Regions from separate parts of the Bacillus sp. JJ1609 genome, predicted to be linked through region 4. Evidence: riboswitches for the same ligand, from Rfam matches in the RefSeq annotation. Region 4 holds a riboswitch; each other region holds the start of a gene.

The links. A riboswitch is a leader RNA that binds a small molecule or an ion and turns the genes downstream of it on or off. The one in region 4 is predicted to bind S-adenosylmethionine.
Region 1: another riboswitch for S-adenosylmethionine. It lies ahead of V7654_RS07850 (LLM class flavin-dependent oxidoreductase); the one in region 4 lies ahead of metK (methionine adenosyltransferase).
Region 2: another riboswitch for S-adenosylmethionine. It lies ahead of V7654_RS19675 (sugar ABC transporter substrate-binding protein); the one in region 4 lies ahead of metK (methionine adenosyltransferase).
Region 3: another riboswitch for S-adenosylmethionine. It lies ahead of mtnW (2,3-diketo-5-methylthiopentyl-1-phosphate enolase); the one in region 4 lies ahead of metK (methionine adenosyltransferase).

Annotation. Positions count from the first base shown of each region.
Region 1 is NZ_JBALSS010000007.1:27,252-33,182, reverse strand. Features, by position in the region: gene V7654_RS07875 (RNA polymerase sigma factor) at 1-141, shown strand, start outside; gene clpP (ATP-dependent Clp endopeptidase proteolytic subunit ClpP) at 163-741, shown strand; gene V7654_RS07865 (GNAT family N-acetyltransferase) at 948-1,448, shown strand; gene V7654_RS07860 (SRPBCC family protein) at 1,546-1,986, opposite strand; gene V7654_RS07855 (aminotransferase class I/II-fold pyridoxal phosphate-dependent enzyme) at 2,266-3,441, shown strand; SAM riboswitch class I at 3,530-3,634, shown strand; gene V7654_RS07850 (LLM class flavin-dependent oxidoreductase) at 3,775-4,824, shown strand; gene V7654_RS07845 (ATP-grasp domain-containing protein) at 4,945-5,907, shown strand.
Region 2 is NZ_JBALSS010000028.1:18,454-24,384, forward strand. Features, by position in the region: gene V7654_RS19665 (ABC transporter permease) at 1-813, opposite strand, end outside; gene V7654_RS19670 (sugar ABC transporter ATP-binding protein) at 815-2,320, opposite strand; gene V7654_RS19675 (sugar ABC transporter substrate-binding protein) at 2,501-3,601, opposite strand; SAM riboswitch class I at 3,707-3,814, opposite strand; gene V7654_RS19680 (dynamin family protein) at 3,985-5,931, opposite strand, start outside.
Region 3 is NZ_JBALSS010000027.1:105,540-111,470, reverse strand. Features, by position in the region: gene V7654_RS19520 (1,2-dihydroxy-3-keto-5-methylthiopentene dioxygenase) at 135-668, opposite strand; gene V7654_RS19515 (methylthioribulose 1-phosphate dehydratase) at 765-1,400, opposite strand; gene V7654_RS19510 (2-hydroxy-3-keto-5-methylthiopentenyl-1-phosphate phosphatase) at 1,397-2,059, opposite strand; gene mtnW (2,3-diketo-5-methylthiopentyl-1-phosphate enolase) at 2,056-3,279, opposite strand; SAM riboswitch class I at 3,376-3,484, opposite strand; gene V7654_RS19500 (pyridoxal phosphate-dependent aminotransferase) at 3,555-4,748, opposite strand; gene V7654_RS19495 (carbon-nitrogen family hydrolase) at 4,876-5,658, shown strand.
Region 4 is NZ_JBALSS010000024.1:241,404-247,334, reverse strand. Features, by position in the region: gene pckA (phosphoenolpyruvate carboxykinase (ATP)) at 66-1,664, opposite strand; SAM riboswitch class I at 1,980-2,120, shown strand; gene metK (methionine adenosyltransferase) at 2,419-3,618, shown strand; gene asnB (asparagine synthase (glutamine-hydrolyzing)) at 3,900-5,804, shown strand; gene V7654_RS17560 (C39 family peptidase) at 5,808-5,931, opposite strand, start outside.

The DNA of each region.
Region 1 (5,931 bases), on a different contig from region 4:
CTGAGCGAATCTCTTCAAGCTCAAGATCCAACGGTCCTGTTAGAAAATATACATGATATCCCATCTCTTTTTGCTGCTCCAAAAATGGCTATGGCCATGCATTCAAGTACTTCTCTCTCTTCTTTCAAAATGGCAGCCTAACCAGAAAAGGGAGGAAATATCATGGGTACAATTCCATATGTTATCGAGCAATCAAACAGGGGAGAAAGGTCTTACGACATTTATTCTCGACTTTTAAAAGACCGGATCATCATGCTGGGTGATGAAATCAATGACCAGGTGGCAAACAGTGTCATCGCTCAGTTGCTTTTCCTTGAAGCGGATAATCCAGAAAAGGATATTTCGATTTATATTAATAGTCCTGGAGGTTCAACTTCAGCTGGTTTCGCTATCTTTGATACGATGGAATATATCAAACCTGATATAAGCACGATTTGCATCGGAATGGCAGCTTCATTTGGAGCGATGCTTTTACTCGCAGGTACAAAGGGGAAGCGATATGCCCTTCCAAACAGTGAAATCATGATTCATCAGCCGCTAGGCGGAGCTAGGGGGCAGGCCACTGAAATTGAAATTTCAGCTCGAAGAATTCTCAAGCTTCGTGAGCATATAAATTCAATCATCTCTGAGCGGACCGGGCAGCCGCTTGAAAAAATCGCAAAAGACACAGACCGTGATTATTTCATGAGTGCACAGGAAGCCCTTGGATACGGGATCATTGATAAAATCATTACGAAATAGTTACTGGGACTTTTAGCATTCCTGTTTAAAAAATGAGCTGTTCCTCGGCTCATTTTTTTTTACATTTATTCTTATAAACCATTAAAATGGAATTATAGTCATCAGGATGAATTTCATACTAGAGTTCTTAATAAATCATCATTTAGAAAAATATAGTAGAGAAAAATCTTAGAATTAACGAAAGAACTTAAACCGGAGGAAAGTGTATGAAAGTAGAAATCAGACAAGCCGTAGATAGTGACAGAGATATTTTTATTGAGTATGCAGTTAAATTAAGTAACTTCAATCGAAAAAACCATAATAGCGAATGTACATACGATAATTATGAAGATGTAATGCATTCAATTAAAAGGAATGCTCTGGAAACTTTTAATAATAGGAATGAAGATACCTTGATCCTTATAGCAGAATTAGAAGGCACACCAGTCGGATATGCATTAGGAAGAATTTTTGAAGAAAATGAAGCAGCAGATAATGGAACAGGCAGGATGGGTCTTTTTGATGAACTTTTTTTGGATGATGCCGCTAGAGGACATGGTCTGGGACAAAGACTATTAGATGAGACGGTAAATTGGATGAAAGAAAGAGGGATTAATAGAATTAAATTACATGCTTATTCATGGAACGATCATGCGAAAAAATTATACGCAAGAAATGGCTTTAAGGAATATGCAGTATCCTATGAAACATTTATAAAGTCAATTTGACCTTTGATTTGACATAGTAAGCAAATATTCGCCACATAATAGGGTATTATTTTCTTTATGTATTGCCTAGAAATAATACCCTAGTCATTTTTACTTCTTAATGAACCAATGATGCTCTCAAATTACTCACGCCATTTTCCAAATATCCTTTTAAACAAGTTAACATATATACCCAACCTTCTTTTTGCTGGAGCATTTTATTTACTATTTCAGGGTCATCTGCTTTCAAACCAGATTCGTTAACCTCAACGATGGTACTCGTAAAGTCTAGCTCTTTCAGAGTGATTGTAACAATTGTTTCTTGATTTTCTGCTCCCCAGGAAAACACGATTTTCTTATTTTCCTCGACTTCCAACACAAGGACGGAACCTTCTGCATTGTATTCATCATACCTCCAGATAATTGTCTTTCCCGGTTCCATTCTTCCTGTTCCGGATGAAAACCAGAAATTAGCCATCTTTTCTGGGTTTACAAATGCTTCAAACACCTCATGAGCAGGTTTTGAAATTTTCATTTTTGTAGTAACGTGAGTATCCATAATTGTTTTACACTCCTTCTATATTTAACGTTTCTATCATTTTATCATGAATAAAAGCTTGAATCCTACAATGGACAATGAGGATAATCTTATGCCTTTTGAAAAAACAACAACTGATTGGCTTGTACAGAAGACTTTATTAAGTTAAAAATTCTGAAGAATAGAAAAAGATTCTGGAACTGTAAATGTGAGACTGTTATAATCGAATTTATATTTTAAAAAGTTAGAATTCTCGAAGAACAACAACATGACGTAAATTCACAGTAAAGGGGAATGTCCATGAATCTCTTCGGATCAGAAAAAATTAGAAAAATGACCTCCAGCATCTTTCAGGAGGTGGTAGATCGAAAGCAGGCTGCTTTTTTGAAAGGGAAAGATGTCATCGATCTTAGCATTGGGAGTCCGGATTTCCCGCCACCATCTTTTGTAGTTGATACCCTGGTTGAATATTCGAAGGATTCTGGAAGATACGGGTATACATTGAAAGGAATCAGTGAATTCAATGAGGCGGTTAAATATTTTTATCAACAGCGTTATGGTGTTGAATTGGATGATAAAAATGAAGTCCTGCAACTGATGGGGTCTCAGGATGGACTTGCTCATCTTGCCACAGCGATCATTGATCCAGGTGATTATGTACTTGTACCGGATCCCGGATACCCAATCTATGAAGCTAGTGTTACAATTGCAGGCGGGCTCATCCATCCGATGCCTTTACTTGTGGAGAATAAATTCCTCCCTAAACTAGACGAAATTCCAGAAAGCGTCTTACAAAAAACGAAAATGATGGTTTTAAGCTACCCAGGGAATCCTGTAACAGCGCTTGCTGATCAAAGCTTTTTTGAAGAGGTTATCCAGTTTGCCAAGTTCCATAATATCCTGATTGTCCACGACTTTGCATATTCTGAGCTCATCTATGACGGAAACCCGCAAATCAGTTTCATGTCAGTGCCTGGTGCAAAGGAAGTAGGAGTAGAGTTCAATTCGCTCTCGAAAACGTTTAATATGGCAGGCTGCCGAATTGGCTATGTGGTAGGCAATTCACAAGTCATTGACATTCTGGCTTCTTTTAAATCACATATCGACTATGGGATCTTTTATCCGATCCAGATGGCAGCAGTTGCTGCTTTGACTTCTGATTATTCGTTTCTAAAGGATCAGGTTAGGCAATATGAAGCTCGTAGGGATGCTTTAGTTTTTGGATTAAGAAATAGCGGATGGCAAGTTGCTAATTCTCCTGCAACGATGTTTGTATGGGCAGAAATCCCTGCAGGTTGGAAATCCCGTGATTTTGCCTTCGAGTTGATTGAGCAGGAAGGCATTGCAGTCGTCCCGGGTGACGCTTTTGGCAAACAAGGGGAAGGCTATGTAAGAATTGCGATGGTACAACCACCTGAGAGACTAACTGAAGCAACCGAGCGGGTAAACCGGTTCATGATGGAGCATTCATTATAATAATTAAAATATTTCGAATTACGAATTGACTTTTATTTAAATTTAGAATATTATCCCTTTATTAAACTAAAATTTAATACATAGTTTCTTCTTATCAAGAGAGGTGGAGGGAAAGGCCCTGCGAAACCTCGGCAACAGGTTCAATTTGAACACTGTGCCAATTCCTGCGAACTTTTTGTTCGAAAGATGAGGAGAGAGTTTTGGTTAGCTCTCTTCTTTGTGAAGGGAGCTTTTGTTTTGGGGAGACTTTTGTAAGTCTCTATCTTTTTAAAAACAATCCCAACTTAATGTGTTGGTAAAGTAGAGATTGCGTGAGCGGAGGAGAGATAAGAGATGAAATATGGATTTTGGCTGCCGATTTTTGGCGGATGGTTAAGGAATGTTGAGGATGAAAAGATGCCACCGACTTTTGATTATGCCAAAAGCGTCATACAATCAGCAGAGCAATGGGGGTATTCTACTACCTTAATTGCCGAACTGTACTTAAATGATATTAAAGGGCCGGAGCATGATTCACTTGAAGCGTGGACCACGGCTGCCTCACTTGCTTCTGTTACGGAAAAAATAGAAATAATGGCTGCAGTCCGTCCTGGTTTTCACAACCCGGCAATCACTGCAAAGATGGCCGCGAATATTGACAACATCAGCAAAGGACGTTTCACTCTGAATGTCGTTTCTGCCTGGTGGGAAGAAGAAGCTCGCCAGTACGGAGGCATTTTTACCGAGCATGATGAGAGATATGAAAGGACCACTGAATTCATAGATATTCTAAAGGGACTTTGGAGCGAAGAAAGTTTTTCGTACGATGGAAAATTTTATCAACTGAAAGATACAAAGCTTTTTCCGAAACCGGTTCAGCGTCCAAATCCAATTTTGTACGCTGGCGGTGAAAGTGAGAAGGGGAAACAGACGATTGTTGAGAAATGCGATGCTTATGTGATGCATGGAGGAACGGTTGAAGAAATTCAGCGGAAAATTTCCGATATGAGAATTCGTAGAGCTGCTACGGGAAATGCAGAACTGTCGGAGTTCGGAATGGCCGCATATGTCATTTGCCGGGATACCGAGGAAGAAGCGCACGCTGAATTAGCGCGAATCACGAATGTAAAAGAATCTAGCGCCTATGCAGGATTTAAGGATTTTACGAGCAAATCCCAGCTCGAACAGCAGATCCAGCTTCAGGATTATTCCGTATCAAATCGCGGTTTGCGGCCAAATTTGGTGGGCACACCAGAGCAGATTGCGGAACGGATTTTACAATATGAAGAGGCAGGACTAGGATTGCTTCTCCTGCAATTCTCACCTCAGTTAGAGGAAATGGAACGTTTCGCCAAAGAAGTGATGCCACTTGTCGAGGGAAAAAGAGATATTTTAACGGTTTGATGGAGAATTATTTTCTCAGCGTGATATTTGAGTTGTTTTTTTCTGAGAAATTAAATTTGGTATAGAAGTCATTTTAATTTTAAAAAATTCAACGTGTAATTTATTAAGGAGCGAATGAATTTGAGCAAAGTATATGTAATTCATGAAAATAACGAGTGGACAGTACATTTGACAAAGAGACTTCAAGAACTGGGTGTGCCGTATGAAGAATGGCATCTTGATCAAGGAGTGCTGGATTTAACAACGGAGCCGCCTGAGGGAATTTTTTATAGCAGGATGAGTGCATCGTCCCATACAAGAGGGCATCGCTATGCACCTGAATATGCTTCGCAGGTTTTAGCATGGCTGGAAGCTCACGGACGGAAGGTGCATAACGGAACAAGGGCTCTTGAATTAGAAGTAAGCAAGGTCAAGCAGTATTTGGAGTTGAATAAACATGACGTCCGGACTCCCAAAACAATAGCGGCTGTAGGAAAAGACCATATTTTGGAGGCAGTGAGGGCTTTTGAAGGAAGACCGTTTATCACAAAGCATAATCGGGCAGGGAAAGGCCTGGGTGTCCAGCTGTTTCAATCAATTGAAGCATTGAAGACATATGTTGAGGGAGCTTTCTTTGAAGAACCGGTTGACGGCATTACTCTTATCCAGGAGTATATCCTTTCGCCTGAAAGCTATATCACTAGATGCGAGTTTGTTGGCGGTGAGTTTGAATATGGTGTTAGAGTTGATACATCAGAAGGATTTGAATTGTGCCCCGCAGATGCATGCCAGATTGGTGATCTTTTCTGCCCTGTAGGGGAGGAAGTCGAAGAGAAGCCAAAGTTCCAAATCATCGAAGGATTCAATGACCCTATTATAGAAAAATATAAAAAGGTACTTGAAGCAAACAACATCAGTGTAGCTGGAATCGAATTTATCCGAAATGGACAAGGAGAAATTTTCACCTATGACATAAATACAAATACCAACTATAATTCAGATGCTGAAGCAAAGGCAGGGAAATTTGGCATGCTGAAGCTAGCGGAATTTTTAGAAAAAGAACTTAAGGCAGAATATAAAATTAGTAGAAATTTATGTGGTTAATGAGCAACAACTGATTGGAAGTTG
Region 2 (5,931 bases), on a different contig from region 4:
AGCCGCTACGGAGTCCATTAAATACGGAGATCCAGCACTGATTTCCGATGTCATCACGCGGGATGCGAGAACAATCCCTCCAATAGCAGCAAACAATGCTGATAAAAGGTATGCCGCTGTCTTGTAACGGTTTACCGGTATCCCTGACAGTCTCGCAGCCTCTTTATTGCCGCCAATCACATACATATAGCGACCATGCTTTGTATAGGTCAGGAATATATGGACGACGATAACAGCTACAGCCATGATGAGGATGATCCAGGGCACCTGGCCGATTTTAGCAAAAATAGCGCTGATCGTTCCTGTAGAAAAGCTGCCATCAGGCATAATCATATTTTCTGAAACGGTGGCACCCTTCGTATAGGTGAGGGCCGTTCCTTGAATGATGAACATCATCGCCAGCGTCATCAGCATATCAGGGATTTTCAGTTTGACGATCATGAATGAATTGATTGCCCCGACAATCAGTGCAGCGGCAATTGCTGACAGAATCGCAATCAGCGTATTCTGCGAAAACCAGACAAACATTGAGATCACTACTGCGTTTGATAGTGATGCCACAGAACCGACAGACAAATCAAAGCCATCAACGGTTAACGAAATCGTAATGCCAATTGCTATGATGGTCACGATCGAAATCGATCTTAATATATTGATTAAGTTATCTCCATTGATAAAAGAAGGGTTCGCAGCCGCAAAAATGGCTATTAGGACAAAAATAGTCAGGATGGTCCCATACTTATATAAGAACTGGAACAATTCGAATGTCTTTTTCGGCTGTGTGTTTTGCTGCAAAGGGAGTTTGGCGTCCATCCTATCTGCCTCCTGTTGAATAAAATAATAGTTCTTCTTCGGTTGTCTTTGCCGTTTCAAGCTCTTTGACCGGCTCACCATCATAGAGGACATAAACCCGATTCGTGATCCCGATGATTTCTGATAGCTCAGAAGAAGCATAAATAACACCTTTCCCCTGGTCAGCCAGTTTTACAATCAATTCAAAAATGTCCCTCTTCGCACCCACGTCCACACCTTTTGTGGGTTCATCAAAAATGTAAACCTCAGCATCTGCGATCAGCCATCTTCCAATCGCAACTTTTTGCTGGTTGCCCCCTGAAAGATTTTCAACCTTTGCCGACTCTGTGGGTGTCTTGATTCCTAATGCGCTAATGTATTCCAGCGCTGTGTTCTTTTCGGCGCGTCTGTCGATAAAACTTAAGAACCTCGTGAATTTTTTCAGGTTAACGGCAGTCAGGTTTGAGGTGACTGATTCAGATACAAGAACACCCTCCTTGCGTCTTTCTTCGGGTACAAGGGCAATCCCAGCCTTTACGGCGGCATGCGGACTGTTCAGCCTAAGGTTTTTTCCTCGCAGCTTCACTGTACCTGTAACATTGGGAACAGCTCCAAACAAAGCCTTGCACAATTCAGTTTTACCTGCTCCAACCAGGCCGGCGACTCCGACAATTTCTCCCGCTTTTACATGAAGCCGGGTGTTCCTGACTTTATCTCCATCGCTCAGGCCATCTGCTTCAAGAAGAATTTCTCCGGTCCCGCTTTTCAGTAGCGGAAATTGGTCCTCAAGCTTGCGTCCAAGCATGTATTCAATCACCTGGTTCGCATTCACGTCAGAGATTTTCTTTCTAACAACAAACTCTCCGTTCCGCATGACAGTCAGTTCATCGCACAGTTCAAAAATTTCCGGCATCCTGTGGGAAATAAACACAATTCCTACACCCTTTTTAACGAGATCACGGACAATCCTGAACAGTTCCGTTGTTTCTGTATGGCTTAAAGGTGCTGTCGGCTCATCCAAAATTAAAAAGGTACAGTTGCTGGAAATTGCCCTCGCAATTAGCACAAGCTGCTTCTCGGCAAGAGTCAGCTCACCGGCCAGCTTCTTCACAGGAATATGAAGATTCATGCCGGATAGGATTTCTTCCGCTTGTTTAAAAAGCAGCTTCCAATTAATCCAATGCTTGTTTTCCATGTTCTGCACAGTCTGGTTCAGCATAATGTTTTCAGCCACTGTCAGCGAAGGAATGATCGCCGTATCGACCTCCTGGTACACCGTCTGGATTCCATGCAGCTGTGCATCTCCAGGCATATGGATGTCAATATTCTCTTCATTAAGGAAAATCTCGCCCGAATAATGTCCATAAGCTCCGGATAGCACCTTCATCAAAGTAGATTTACCGGCTCCGTTTGCCCCGATTAAAGCATGGATTTTCCCTGTTTCCGTGACGAAATCCACATGGTCGAGTGCCCGAACTCCAGGAAAATCAATTGTAATGCTTTTCATCTCAAGTTTCTTACCTGCCATACCGGAACCCCCTCTTCTATTAATCTGCAAAGCAGACACTCTCTTTAGGATGAGAGTGCCTGCAGATGTAGAGATTAATTTGTTGTCAGATATATTAGTGCTTTTTGCAATTAAAATGAACCATTTAACTCTGTAATGGAATCCCAATCGGTAGTAATAAAACTTCTTAAACATAAGGCTTTATTTCTTGTAGTGATCCTTTAATTTCCTCATCCAATCTTCTTCAAATGCATCTGATTGTCCCCAGCCTTCAATGATGTCTGCAAGATTGACCATGTTGACTGCATCTTTTGACTCCTGAAGTTTTTCCTGTGAGATCAGCGCTGCTTCAAGGTCATAAGTTGGAGGTGTATCTTCCCCTGCAAGCTTTTTCGCTAGGATTCTCATATTTACTGCGCCAATTAATTTAGGATCTACTGCTGCAGTATATTTCCACGAGCTGCCTTCTCCCTGGATTTCCTGAAGATCCGCGTTGGAGACGTCGATTCCATAGATTTTGATTTCATCGCGGCCGGCTTCCTTAATCGCACGGGCAGCACCAATTGCGAATGCATCCCAAGTTGCAAAAATCGCATCGATTTCCCCTTTAGGGTGTTTGTTCAGCATCGCTGCTACCGCGTTTTGAGTTTGGACGCTTGTATCGGCAGCTGCCACTCCGAATCTCTCAACCTCTTTAATTCCAGGGTTAGACTTCAATGTTTCCTGATAAACTTTATTTCTTCTCACCATTGGCGGAAAACCGTCAACCCAAAGGTAGACAATATTCGCTTTACCATTTTGTTCTTTTACGAGCTGATCTAGAGCTAGCTTTGCAAGTGCTTCATCATCCTGAGATGTAAGGGTGACCCCATCTACCTGTGCAATGTCTGCATTCGAGTCAAATGTAACAACACTCTTTCCCTTTTCAACAAGCTTTTTGACATCATTCACCGTAGCTGCATCGTCGCCGTGTGATATGAGGAATCCATCATAATCCTGCTGAAGCGCCTGGTTGATCGCATCATGGAATTTTGCCGTATCGCCATTTGCGGTGAATACGTCCACCTTAAACCCTAACGCTTCTCCCTCCGCTTTAGCGCCAGCTAAATACTGAGCAGTATGGTCATCGCCGCCAATCTTGCGGATGACCTTGATTTTCACTTCTTCTCCTTTAGCAAAGCGATCAGGAACACCTTCAACCGGTCCGCTCGCCGTCTTTGTTTCTCCACCGCCGCAGCCTGTCAGCAAAAGCGCTGCCGAAACTGCTGTTAAAAATACCTTTTTCAAACCATTTCTTTTCATCTCTTTTTCCCCCTTTAAAAATGATTTGCTTTTTCCAACCATATAAAAAAACCTCTCCAGAAAAGAGAGGTTTCATCAGCGTAAAAGAACAGACGGATTCTTCCTCCCTTATCTTTCAAAACATAAAAATGTTTTGCAGGATTTAGCACCAATTCCGTATGGAACGGTTGCCGGGCGTCACAGGGCCAGTCCCTCTGCCACTCTTGATAAGAGAATTTCTTTATTCAGTTAACGGAGCAAATCGATAAACTTACTTTAATCTCCTATACTCATATTGTCAATATTATTTCGAAAATTAAATTTTTATTCGTTTATTTGCTATAAACCTCTTTGACTGAATAAAAAAAAGAAAGATTCCCAATCAGGAATCTTCCTTTTCCAAGTTATTCCCCTCTGCCTGCCGCTGTCATCCATTCATATTGACGAAGTTTTACTTCATACAGTGTCAATGGATCGCGATACAACTCAGGGTTTACCCTCATTTTTTCAAGCTCATTCTTGCCATATTCAATTTCTGAACGTGCCTCTTCAACGGCCTGCTCAAGAGCAATGAAAGGCTGCTTGAAGAATAGATTAACATCACGTTCAATCGATTTTTCGAAAATCTCGAATTGCTGAAGGAACTTGTTCGCAATTGAAACGGCGATTTCATAGTAATCTTCGGTTTCAAGATAGGTTTTATAACGGTTGTACAGCATGTTATTATTTTGCGGCAGCACTCCAAGAAGCTTACCAGCACTCTTTAAAAAGAACTGCTGAGGGGTCGATCTGTGCATGATATTGACCTTTTCATAATAGACACCATTCGTCATCCGGTCAGCATCGCGGCGCCAGTCATCGAGCACTCTGAAATCACATTCGAGCTTAATCCGTTCATCCCCATACATCGCATTGAAGCTTTCAGCCATTTCATTCAGGTAGGACTGGCTATGGCCGAATTCATCTTTTGAAAATTGTACCCAGCCTTCTAGAGATTCATGGAACTTAGGCAGCACCGTGTTGTCTAGATACTCCTGGATTCGTATATTCATTTCTTTATCAATCTCATCATGGAGCCTTCCAAAATCGCTGTCTTCCGTCACTAAATCAGTACAGCCGCGAAGCAGTTCCGGAATTTTCTCGATGATTTCAGCGCGGGTATCGTCCTTGATTTTGCGGAACGATTTTTGGATAGAGCGTGATTTTTCCTCTTCAATATCTCCCAGCTGATTGATGGCTCCATTCAGCTTACCAACCATTTCTTCATTCCAGCTGATGGATTCCATATGGTTATTTTCAATTTCAATTCGTTTATCAAGCAAATAAGTGATTGCCCTTCTGACAAAGAATTGCAGTTTGGAAGTTCGCTCTTCTTCGAAGTTCATAGCGTTTCGATTTGTTTTGATAAATTCAGAGAAATCCTTTAGCTGCTGCTGCTTTTCATAATTTGAAGAGAAGGCAAACATTTTAGCTTCAGGGTAATATTGGCTGATTTCAGACCATGTATTATCAAATACTTCAATCGCTTCCTGCTGGCTGTAGATGACATCCATTTTATTCAAAAGGAAGTGGATCGGCAGGTTAGGAAAGTATTCCGAAATCTTCGAAAGGATATCTCTTTCCCTGTCTGTGAATGGGTCATTCGCATTCAGGACAAACAGTAAGCTATCTGCAAAACGCAGGTAATTGAACAGCGGATGCTTGTCATAATTATTGCGGTTGACTCCTGGTGTGTCGATTAAAGTGAGTTCATGCTCACGCAGGAACGGGAACTGGGCTTTAAAATCAATAACGGTTTCGTTCTTATGCGTTTGGCGGCGTACTCCAGCCACTTCCTGAAAATCATTTACATCCGTAATTTCACGTACAACTGAATCAGTAATCTCCAAGATCTCGGTATTTTGCTGATCGTTGAAACGAATGACAGCGGCTGTTGGCGCAGTAATTAGCTCTTCGCCAATGATTGTATTTACAAAAGAAGACTTTCCATTTCCGGATATGCCTGCAACCAATAGGTTATGGACATTGGACTCGTTCAGCTCCTGCACCATCCACTTGATCCGGTTGCCGACTTCGATTTCATGCTCTTCGGCCCACTTGATGATTGTCGTGAACAGGTTCATGCTATCCTCATAGCCATCGTGGTAATCACGCGAATTCAAGATGAGCGTCTCTGCATCATGGATAGCAGCGCCACTGATCGTTGATGGGAACACTTCGTTCCAGGCAATGATCGATGATGCTGAAACCAGGCTATTAGCCTGACTCGTGATCTTCAGCCAATTAGTAAGCATATCTGGAATCAAAGGTGAAATTTCCTTGATTAGCCGATCGCCATTAATCAATTCAAA
Region 3 (5,931 bases), on a different contig from region 4:
TACTTGAAAAATTATTGCAAATGCTTGTATCAAAGTAAATAGATTCGCAAAATAAGACATTTTTCTCTGCTAAAAATTTTTTCTTCGACAATATTCACGCTTCTTTACTTTGTCCTTGGAAAACGTAAATTGGGTTACTGGCTTACTTTCTCGTTTTCATAAATAGGTACCCAACCTTCTGTCGTTACAAAAATCCTTACTGCGACCACCTGTCTGTCATCCTGCAAAGTGAAATAGTGGCGCACGTTTTCAGGTACTGAAATCAAATCGCCAGGATTAAGAAATACTTCAAAAAATTCTCCGTCTTTGCCCTGGATCACAAACACTCCATGTCCGCTGACAATAAATCGTACTTCATCATCTGTATGGTGGTGCTCCTGCTTGAAATTCGCAAGAAGCTGGTCTAGATTCGGAGTATTGCTTGATAAGGAAATGACATCTTGGGCTTGATAACCCCTGCGGTTTGAGATATCCTCGATTTCAGCCTTAAAAGCATCCAGTATTTGCTGTTTTTCTTCATCTGATAAGAGGAATTTTTCCTGCAGGTTAGCTGGCAGCTTTTCAATATCCCAATTTTCATAAATTACTTCTTGTTCATTTAGAAAAGAAGCTACCTCTTGTTGATCGACAATTCTTTCTTTTGAATTTTGCTTTACGATAAATGCCATTTGAAATCTCTCCTTCATTTATACTTATATTTTGTCTCCGTTAAATTTGTCTGCTGATTTCCGATCCAATCAACTGGACTAAAAAATAAATATCTTCTAAACTACTTTAAATAATTGAAATGGTTTGTGTTCCAGGAGCCTTAATTGATATCGGAATAAAAATTCTGTTGCCTCTAGTATTTTCTTAGCCTCAAATGCATTCCGGCCCCAGACTGTGATGCCGTGATTTCTGATCAGGACTGCTCCTGTATCCCCTTTTACATGCTCAGAAAACGCTTTTGCCAGAGATGGAATATGTGCATGATTCGGAATAATAGGAATTTTGAGGACGGCATCTTCCTCCCATTTATCAAATGCTTTAATTAATTCCTGGCCCTGAAATTGGACTTCCCCCCTGTCACCATAGACTTCGGAGATTACATTATTGTCAATCGTGTGCACATGCAAGCTGCAGCCTGCGTTGGTCTTTCTATATACTTCAACGTGCAGAAGTGTCTCGGCTGATGGCTTCAAATGCGTTTCTTCAACTGCCCGCCCGAATTGATCGACAAGCAAAAAGTCTTCCTCAGTACGTTTCCGTTTATCTTTTCCGCTCGCTGTAACCAGAAACTGTACAGGGTCGCTGCTTACCTTGATCGCAAGGTTGCCGCTTGTTCCCATAAACCAGTCCCGTTCAGCCAGTTCTGCCTTCACATCAGCAAGTTCTTCCCATTTTGTTTCTAAAATGCTCATCCTCTCACCCCTGTCTTGGTTTTAAGAGCTTCTATACAATCATAAAAAGTTTCAAATGGTGTATGGGGAATTTCCCATTCTTCACACTTGGCTTTTAAATAATCTCTTGCGAATACAAAGTCTGCCTGCTTTGCAGCTTCAAGATCGGTTACCGAGTCACCTATGACAATTTTATATGTTTCGTTTTGAGTAAGCTTTCTCATAATGGATGGCTTACAGCAGCCACAATCATTGGAACATTGCTCATCGCAGCTGTTTGGCCATTCAATTCTGATTGTCTGCTTCGAAAAATCTGAGCCATTGCAATAAACTCCAGCAAACGGTCCAAACCGCTCAATAATTGGTTCTATAAAAAAATCAATTCCGCCGCTGACGATATAAACCGGGATACCTTCCTCTTTCGCGAACTCAAGAAATTCCTGAAAGCCCGGACGAATTTCGGCATTTTCCACAGCATAATGAATGATTTCTTCCTTCAGACTAACCGGCAGGAGGGAAAACATCCTGCCGACTCCTTCTCTGATTGAAACACGTCGGTCCAGTACGGCATCCTTCAGCTCATCCCAGCCAGAAGGTGCAAATTTATTCATGATAGAGATAATGTTGTCTTTTTCAGTTACTGTTCCGTCAAAATCACAGAAAACGACGGGATTTATCATTTGGACACCGCCTCGGATGAACCCCATAGAGCGAGAGCAATCTTGAGTTCATCATGCTCCAGTGCTCCTTCTTCAAGTGTTTTACCATTCAGCACAGTATCAATTGCTTGCCTGAACGCCTTGCCTCCACCTTGAGCTCCGCCTGGGTGACCATGGACACCGCCACCTGCATTGATAATTGAATCGACTCCAAAATCGTTAATCAAGAGCGGCACCATGCCAGGGTGAATACCAGCTGAAGGCACTGGGAAGCTCTTTTTAAAAAGGTCCTCGGCAGTCAATGCATCTGAGATGGAAATGGCCTGTTGCTTTTCAAGTGCAACACTTCCATAAGGCGATGGGAACAGGGAGAAATCTGCTCCTGCATAGCGAAGCAGTTTACCAAGGAGCAATGAATGGGAAAATCCATAATCTTCAGCAGAAGTCAGAGCCCCGCTTACAGCCGGATGAGCCATGATCGGCACGTTAATCTCATCGTCCTCCCTCAGTTCCTGGAGAACATCCAATCCGTAGGCAAAAACATTGAATAACAATGCATCAGCTCCCAGTTCAGCCGCTTTCCTTGCTTTATCTCTTAACTGGGAAGTCCTTCCTGTAAGGTTGGCAGCATATAAGGTTCTGTGACCAGTAGTTTCATAGACATCAGCCAAAACCTTCCTCCCCTCTGAGATTCTCTTATCAAAAGGGGTAAGTTCATTTTCGAACAGAATTTCATCGTCCTTGATCAAGTCTACCCCACCTAAACTTTGTTCCCGTAATTGCTTAAGCAGGAAATCAAGATCGCGGCCAATCACACCTTTAAATATACTCATCAACAATGGACGATCATAAACCCCTAATTTACTGCGGATGCCCTCGATTCCAAATCGTGGTCCTGGAAAAACTTTTTTGAGCTCATCCCCAAATTGGAGATCGACTAATTTCACTTTGCCATCAAGCGAGAGCTTTCCAAAGACGGTTGTTAAAATCGCCGGCAGATCTGGTGAAAAATTCAAGGCAGGATAAGCAATTTTTATTGTCGCGACCGTTTCTGAATTGCTGTCAAGGCCGGTTCCTTCAACAGAAACCACTCTACCCTTATGTTTTTTAAGCTGTTTTTGATCGAGCTCTGGCAAATCTGTCCATGAACCTACTGTCAGTCCGAGTGCGATTCCCTCGGCCTTCTTCTCTGGATTATGCTTTGAATCATGTACAAAATAAGTTGCTGTAATTTCACTCATGAAGCTCATTCCCTTCTAAAACAAAAATCGTCCTGCTAGAACAGGCATAAAAAAAACCTCTTCGAAAAGAAGAGGTTAGATGAATAAACTAACATCTCCTTATCTATCAGCTTCCGCTGCAAGAATTAGCACCGTGCCCAGCAATAATGCTGGGTCGGTTGCCGGGCTTCATAGGGCTCGTCCCTCCACCTGCTCTTGATAAGAAAATAATTTTATTAAGTTATTTAATTGGTTTAATTAGTTAAATAATTTTATTAATTAGGATTATGTCAGGTTCATAAATCATTGTCAATATGTTTTTTGAAAATTCCCAAGCTTTCAATTCTGCTGACAGCCTCCCTGAGACGATCCTCGGAGGTAAGCAAACCTACCCTGACATACCCTTCTCCATATTCACCAAATCCTACTCCCGGCGCCACCGCGATATGTGCTTTATCCAATAAGAAATCAGCGAATTCAACAGAAGTAAACGTCTCAGGAACTTTTAGCCAAGCAAAAAATGAGCCTTTTGGAGCTGTAATATTCCATCCGATATTTTTTAGCCCTTCGACCAGCACATTCCTTCTTGATTCATACAAGTTATTCAATTCGGAAACACATTGCTGCGAACCCAGTAAGGCCTCTGCAGCTGCTTCCTGAACCGCGCCAAACAAGCTGACATACATATGGTCCTGAAGCAAATTGATCGCCGCAATCACACTTTTGTTCCCGGCGGCAAAGCCAACACGCCAGCCTGCCATATTATACGTTTTAGAAAGGGTATAAATTTCTATTCCAACATCCTTGGCGCCTTCAGCTTGTAAAAAACTATACGGGTGTTTTCCATCAAAGCCAATCGCTCCATAGGCAAAATCATGAACGACACAAATACCATTTTCTTTCGCAAGCTTAATCGTGTCTTCAAAAAAATTCTCGTCAGCGATGGCTCCTGTTGGATTATTCGGGTAGTTAAGAAACATCAACTTTGCTTCGGATAAAACTTCCTTTTTAAGCTCCGTATAATCAGGCAAAAAACCATTTTCTTCCCTAAGAGGCATTGTCACCATTTTCGCTCTCGCCAGTTCAACACCTGACCAGTAATCAGGATATCCAGGATCAGGGACAAGAATCGTATCGCCTGGATTAAGCAAGCATTGAGGAATTTCGACGAGACCGGCCTTCCCTCCAAATAGAATCGCAATTTCCTCTTCTGGATCAATATGGACCCCGTATTCCCGTTGATAAAATTCTGCCGCTGCTTCCTTGAATGAACGCATTCCCCTGAAAGGAGAATACTTATGGTTAAGCGGATTCTCAGCCGTTTCTTTTAATTTATTGACAATATGTCCAGGAGTCGGCTGGTCCGGATTACCTTGACCAAGGTTAATTACATCTGCCCCCTGCTCAGTGTATCTCCCTACTTTTTGGACGAGAGATGCAAAGAATTGCTTGGGCAGGCTCTTCAATAATTCTGATTGTTGAAATTCCATTTTTTCACCTGCTTAAAGAACTTATTATATTTTGAAAATTTTAATTTGAAATTCTAGTCACAAATGATATAACGTTAATAGTAACTTGTAAAGAAATAATTTTCAGAAATTATGGCGGTGATTTAAGATGAAATTTAAAATAGCCTGTCTGCAAATGGACATCGCGTTTGGAAATTCGAAAAAAAACTACGATACAGCAATGAACCTAATGGAAAAAGCTAGCTCTGAAAAGCCAGATATTATCGTGCTCCCTGAGCTTTGGACTACTGGTTATGATTTAGCAAACCTAAAAGATCAAGCCGATGCAGACGCACGTGAAGCCGCAGCCTTTTTAAAGGGTAGTGCCACCAAATACAATGCTCATATTGTCGGCGGATCGGTAGCTAATAAGACGGATGCTGGTATTGAAAATACAATGCTTGTATTCGATCAGAGTGGCGAGCTTTCAGGGAAATATAGTAAATTGCATTTGTTTCAGCTGATGGATGAACACTTATATCTGGCCGCCGGAAAGCAAAAAGGGCTTTTTTCTTTGGACAGCCAAAAATTTGCCGGGCTGATTTGTTATGATATTCGCTTTCCGGAATGGGTACGCGCACATGCTCTTGAGGAGGTTGAAGCAATGTTCGTCGTTGCTGAATGGCCAATACAGCGTCTCGAACATTGGAGGGCACTGCTCATAGCCAGGGCAATTGAAAATCAGAGCTATATAATCGCCTGCAACCGTTCAGGCTCTGATCCAAACAATAAATTCGCAGGCCATTCCATGGTAATTGGACCATGGGGAGACATAATTGCTGAAGCAGGGGAAGAACAGGAGATTCTTACAGCTGAAATTGACCTTGACCAGGTAAAAGATGCGAGAAGCAGAATACCAATTTTTGCAGACCGCAGGCCTGAACTATATTAATTATTTTCAAACTCAGAAAAAACCGCTCTCTCATTTACTAAACCGTTCCGTTTTGAGGTGCCTTTCTTAAAATACGTGTCGAAATGACGATCCGTATTGGCGTCGTTATTGATAGATAAAAACCTTAAAGCCTCATTTATTTGTGATACGGTTGATCGTATAGCATCAAAATGAGATTCTCTTGGATTTTTGAGTTATCCTCATTCCCTTTTAAATAAGATGTCTTGTTCTTAATCGGTAACCACCAAAAGTAAATAAGCGGAGATTTTTCGG
Region 4 (5,931 bases):
GTTTATTTTACTTATAAACAAAGGAAAAGGCCATCTCCCGAAGGAATGGCCTTTTATCAGATAGATTATGCAGTTGGTCCGCCAGTTGGTCCGCCTTTTTCTTCAATTTGGGACGGCACATTTGAGAACTTCTTGAAGTTTGCACGGAACTTCTGCGCAAGCTCGTTTGCTTTTGCATAATAAGCTTCCTCGTCACTCCATGTTTTTACTGGCTGAAGAACATCGTCAGGAACACCTGGTACGTGAAGTGGAATGTCCAGACCGAAAATTTCATCCTTCACTGTTTCAACATTGTTCAATTCGCCTTCAAGAGCGGCCTGAACCATTGCACGTGTGAAGGCAAGCTTCATCCGGCTTCCTGTTCCGTACTCTCCACCAGTCCATCCTGTGTTAACGAGGAATACCTTCGCGTTATGCTCATCGATTTTTTCGCCAAGCATCTCTGCATAGCGTGTCGCAGCAAGCGGCAAGAAAGGGGAACCGAAGCAGGTAGAGAATGTTGCCTGTGGTGATGTGATGCCGCGTTCTGTTCCTGCAAGTTTGGATGTATAGCCACTCAAGAAGTGGTACATTGCTTGCTCCTTGGTAAGCCTCGCAATTGGAGGCAGCACTCCAAAGGCGTCAGCAGTCAAGAATACAATCGTATTCGGATGTCCTGCAATACTTGGTTCAACGATATTATCGATTGCCTGAATTGGATAAGCTGCGCGAGTATTTTCCGTCAGTGAGCTGTCATCATAGTCAGCAACGCGCGTTTCACTGTTAACAACAACATTTTCAAGGACAGAACCGAAGCGGATCGCGTCATAAATCTGTGGCTCTTTTTCCTTAGAAAGGTTGATGCACTTTGCATAGCAGCCACCTTCAACGTTGAAAACACCGTTTGCCGACCAGCCGTGCTCATCATCGCCGATCAATCGGCGGTTCGTATCAGCAGACAATGTGGTTTTTCCTGTTCCGGATAATCCGAAGAACAAGGCAACATCACCTTCACGCCCTACGTTAGCAGAGCAATGCATGGATAGGATGCCGTTTTCAGGAAGAAGATAATTCATGACAGAGAAAATAGATTTCTTCATTTCTCCTGCATATTCTGTACCGCCAATTAGTACGACGCGCTTCTCAAATGAGACGATGATAAATGTTTCTGAGTTTGTCCCATCTTCCTTTGGATCAGCTTTGAAGGTAGGCGCAGAAATGACAGAAAATCCCGCTTCATGGCTAAGCAGTTCCTCTGCATCCGGGCGAATGAATAATTGGTGGGCAAATAAGTTGTGCCACGCATACTCGTTAATGACCTGTATAGGAAGGCGGTATTTCTTGTCTGCACCAGCAAAGCCTTTAAATACAAAGACTTCTTCTTTTTCTTTCAGGAAATTCAAAACTTTATTATAAAGTTTCGTAAAGGATTCCTCAGAAATTGGCTGGTTGACAGAGCCCCAGTCAATCTTATCCTTTACCGATTCCTCTTCTACAATAAATTTATCCTTAGGTGAGCGGCCAGTGTACTTTCCAGTAGTAGCTCTTACTGCACCTGTGGAGGTCAACAGACCTTCATTGCGATTCAATACTTTTTCAACCAGCTGCGGGACAGATAGCTGTACCTGTATATTGCTTCCTTTTAATAAAGCTGAAAGTTCATTGGAAATTCCTACAACATTCATCCGAGAATACCTTCCTTTTTAAAAGATTGATATATTGAAAGTGTTTACATCTCGCTATTAGTTTAGCACATTACATTAATTAATCTATACTAATGCTCGAAAAAATTCCCTCTTTTACAAAAATGTATATATAAATAGAAGAAGGCCGGAGCAAGAACCAAATAACTCCACCCCAGGATTTTAACACACTAACGCATTGGGGGTCAGACCCCCAGCGCTTTAAAGTGGGAAAGTTCTGCATGAATCGACATTTTGTGAAGAAAAGGATTGACATGTATTTGTAGGTTCGTTATGATTTTGATTTGAACGGATACTCTCTTATCCCGAGCTGGTGGAGGGACAGGCCCAATGAAACCCAGCAACCTGCAAACGAGAAATAACAGCCTGGTAAAGGTATGTTTTTTTCGGGCAAAGGTGCTAACCTGACGCAAGGGAAATGCCCTTGAACGATAAGAGCGAAAGGCGCGGATTAAAGCAAAAACCTTTCCTCAAGCTATGGAGAGGTTTTTTATATTGTTTTTTTCTGTATTCTGTCTGCTGGTCTATTACCAATAGCAGTCGATCTGCCTTCTTTGGTGTCATTGCTCCCATGGGTAGGATTAGGAAAAGTTAACTCAGCATGAAGTTTAAACAAATTTTTCTAATAAAAACTCAGCGTTTATTTCATACTACATAGGGAATGAGTACCGTATCACACCGAGGTTTGTATTGGGACAGCCTCGATCAATTTTTTATAAATGAGGGAGGAAATCAGATGTCAACAAAACGTCGTTTGTTCACTTCTGAGTCAGTAACAGAAGGCCATCCGGATAAAATTTGCGATCAGATCTCTGACGCAATTTTGGATGCGATCCTTGCTAAGGACGCTAATGCCCGTGTTGCTGCAGAAACATCAGTTACTACAGGCCTTGTACTAGTTGCAGGGGAAATCACAACATCTACATACGTAGATATTCCAAAAATCGTTCGTGAAACAGTTAAGGAAATCGGTTATACGCGCGCTAAATACGGTTTTGACTCTGAAACTTGCGCAGTATTGACTTCGATTGACGAGCAGTCTGCCGATATCGCAATGGGTGTTGACCAGGCTCTTGAAGCTCGTGAAGGACAAATGTCTGATCAAGAGATCGAAGCAATCGGTGCAGGAGACCAGGGCTTAATGTTCGGTTTTGCATGCAACGAAACAAAAGAGCTTATGCCTCTTCCAATTTCATTGGCACACAAGCTATCACGCCGCCTGACTTTAGTTCGTAAAGAAGAAATCCTTCCATACCTTCGTCCGGATGGAAAAACTCAAGTAACAGTTGAATACGATGAGAACGACAAGCCTGTCCGCATCGATACAATCGTTATTTCAACACAGCACCACCCAGAAGTTTCCCTGGAGCAAATCCAGCGCAATCTTAAAGAACATGTCATCAATCCTGTTGTACCAGCAGAATTGATCGATGAAAATACAAAATACTTCATCAACCCAACTGGCCGTTTCGTAATCGGCGGACCACAAGGTGATGCAGGATTGACTGGCCGTAAAATCATCGTTGATACTTACGGCGGATATGCTCGCCACGGCGGCGGTGCATTCTCTGGTAAGGATCCTACAAAAGTTGACCGTTCAGCTGCATACGCTGCACGTTACGTTGCGAAAAACATCGTAGCTGCTGGCCTTGCTGAAAAAGTTGAGGTTCAGCTTGCTTACGCTATCGGTGTTGCCCGTCCTGTATCCATCTCTATCGATACTTTCGGAACAGGAAAAGTAAGTGAAGATGTATTGATCGATGTTGTAAATAACAACTTCGACCTTCGTCCTGCTGGCATCATTAACATGCTTGACCTTCGTAAGCCGATCTACAAGCAGACAGCAGCATACGGACACTTCGGCCGCACGGATGTTGATCTTCCTTGGGAGCGTACTGACAAAGCAGAAGCATTACGTACACAAGCACAAGCTTAATAAAATCGAAAAGGGAGTTGCATAGAAATATGTAACTCCCTTTTTAATTTTCCGTCTTATTAAGAGAACTGCAAAGGCAAACAGGACCTAAATACCCGCAAGAATGGAGTTTCTGGTTTGCATCTAGACCAAAAGGTGTAAAATAAAGTATTACCTTAATTTTCCCTGAGATTTTACTGCAAATTTTTTGTGTTTAATGGTAGTATTAGATGGTATGTTTTTAGATGAGCTTAACGAAAGAACAATAAATTTTTTCTGAAATGGAGAAGGTGAAGTACATAATGTGTGGCTTTATCGGTTGTGTACATGAAAAAGCACAAGAATTCAGCAGCGAACAAAAGCAGCTGTTTAAAAATATGAACGATATCATTACCCACCGTGGACCGGACGATGATGGGTATTTTTATGATGAGCATATCCAATTTGGCTTCCGCCGTCTGAGCATTATTGACATTGAAGCGGGACATCAGCCTCTGACGTATGAAAATGAAAGGTACTGGATCATTTTCAATGGCGAGATTTACAACTATCTTGAGCTTCGCGATGAATTAATTGAAGAGGGACTTAAATTCGAGACTCACTCTGATACAGAAGTCATCATTGCTCTTTACAGCCATTACAAAGAGCACGCAGTTGACAAGCTGCGCGGAATGTTCGGCTTTGTCATTTGGGACAAACAGGAACAAATCCTTTTTGGAGCACGCGATCACTTTGGCATTAAGCCATTCTTCTTTTTTGAAGACGGAGACCGCACTTATTTTGGTTCTGAAAAGAAGAGCATCCTGCTTGCATTAGAGAATGATGTACTTGATTACAAGGCATTGCAGCATTATTTAACGTATCAGTTCGTTCCAGAACCAAACACATTGTCTGAAGGCATTTACAAGCTTGAGCCAGGGCATTATTTTACAAAGAAAATCGGTTCACCAATGGAGATCAAGCGCTATTGGAAGGCAAGCTTCTCGCCAATCCATAAAACTGAGGAAGAATTCACGAAGGAAATTAGAGATGTGTTATTCGAATCAGTAAAAATGCATATGCGCAGTGATGTACCGGTTGGTTCATTCCTTTCTGGCGGTATCGATTCATCTATCATCGCTTCGATAGCTAAGCAGTACCACCCTGCAATTAAGACATTCTCAGTTGGATTCGAACAAAACGGATTCAGCGAAATTGATGTTGCAAAAGAAACTGCTGACAAACTTGGTGTTGAAAACATCAGTTATGTAATCAGCCCGCAGGAATATATGGATGAACTTCCAAAAATCATGTGGCATATGGATGACCCGCTCGCCGATCCGGCAGCTATACCTTTATACTTTGTTGCCCGTGAAGCAAGGAAGCATGTTACGGTTGTTCTTTCTGGTGAAGGTGCCGACGAGCTTTTCGGCGGCTATAATATTTATCGTGAACCGCAGGATCTTGAAGTCTTTAATAAAATCCCTCAAGTTGGAAAATCTATGCTAAAAGGCATTGCCAAAATGATGCCTGAGGGAATGAAGGGCAAGAGCTTCATTGAACGCGGCGTGACGCCGATGGAAGAACGCTATATCGGCAACGCGAAAATGTTCACGGAAAAAGAGAAGAGCGAGCTTCTCCATGTATACAATGGCCAGTATGATTACAGAGATATCACGAAGCCACTTTACAGGGAGAGCAGAGGGTACGATCCTGTTGATACGATGCAATACATCGATATCCATACATGGATGCGCGGCGATATTTTATTAAAGGCAGATAAAATGACGATGGCCCATTCACTGGAGCTTCGTGTTCCATTCCTTGACAAGGTTGTATTTGAAACAGCTTCTAAGATTCCAACAAGCTTAAAAACTGCTAATAATACAACTAAGTATATTTTGCGTAAAGCAGCTGAAGGGGTTGTACCTGACCATGTACTGACCCGCAAAAAGCTTGGATTCCCTGTTCCTATTCGCCACTGGCTAAAGGATGAAATGAACGAATGGGCTAAGAATATCATCAAGGAAAGCAGCACGGATCATCTGATCAATAAAGAATATTTGTTGAAGCTTCTAGATGACCACTGCCAGAACAAGGCAGACAACAGCCGCAAAATCTGGACTGTATTGATGTTTATGGTTTGGCATGACGTTTATGTCGAAAAAAAATACTCCTTCCAGAAGGAGTATGAGACTCAAAAAGTATTGCAATCATTAAAAGGCTAATAATCAGGGAAGGTAGGTAATTGCCTGCCTTCCCATCTGCACCCATGCTTCCAGGAAATCCTGCATGGGTGCCTTTTTATTTTTCATGCCCGTCAGCGGGTCATTAAAATATACATAATCTTTGTCA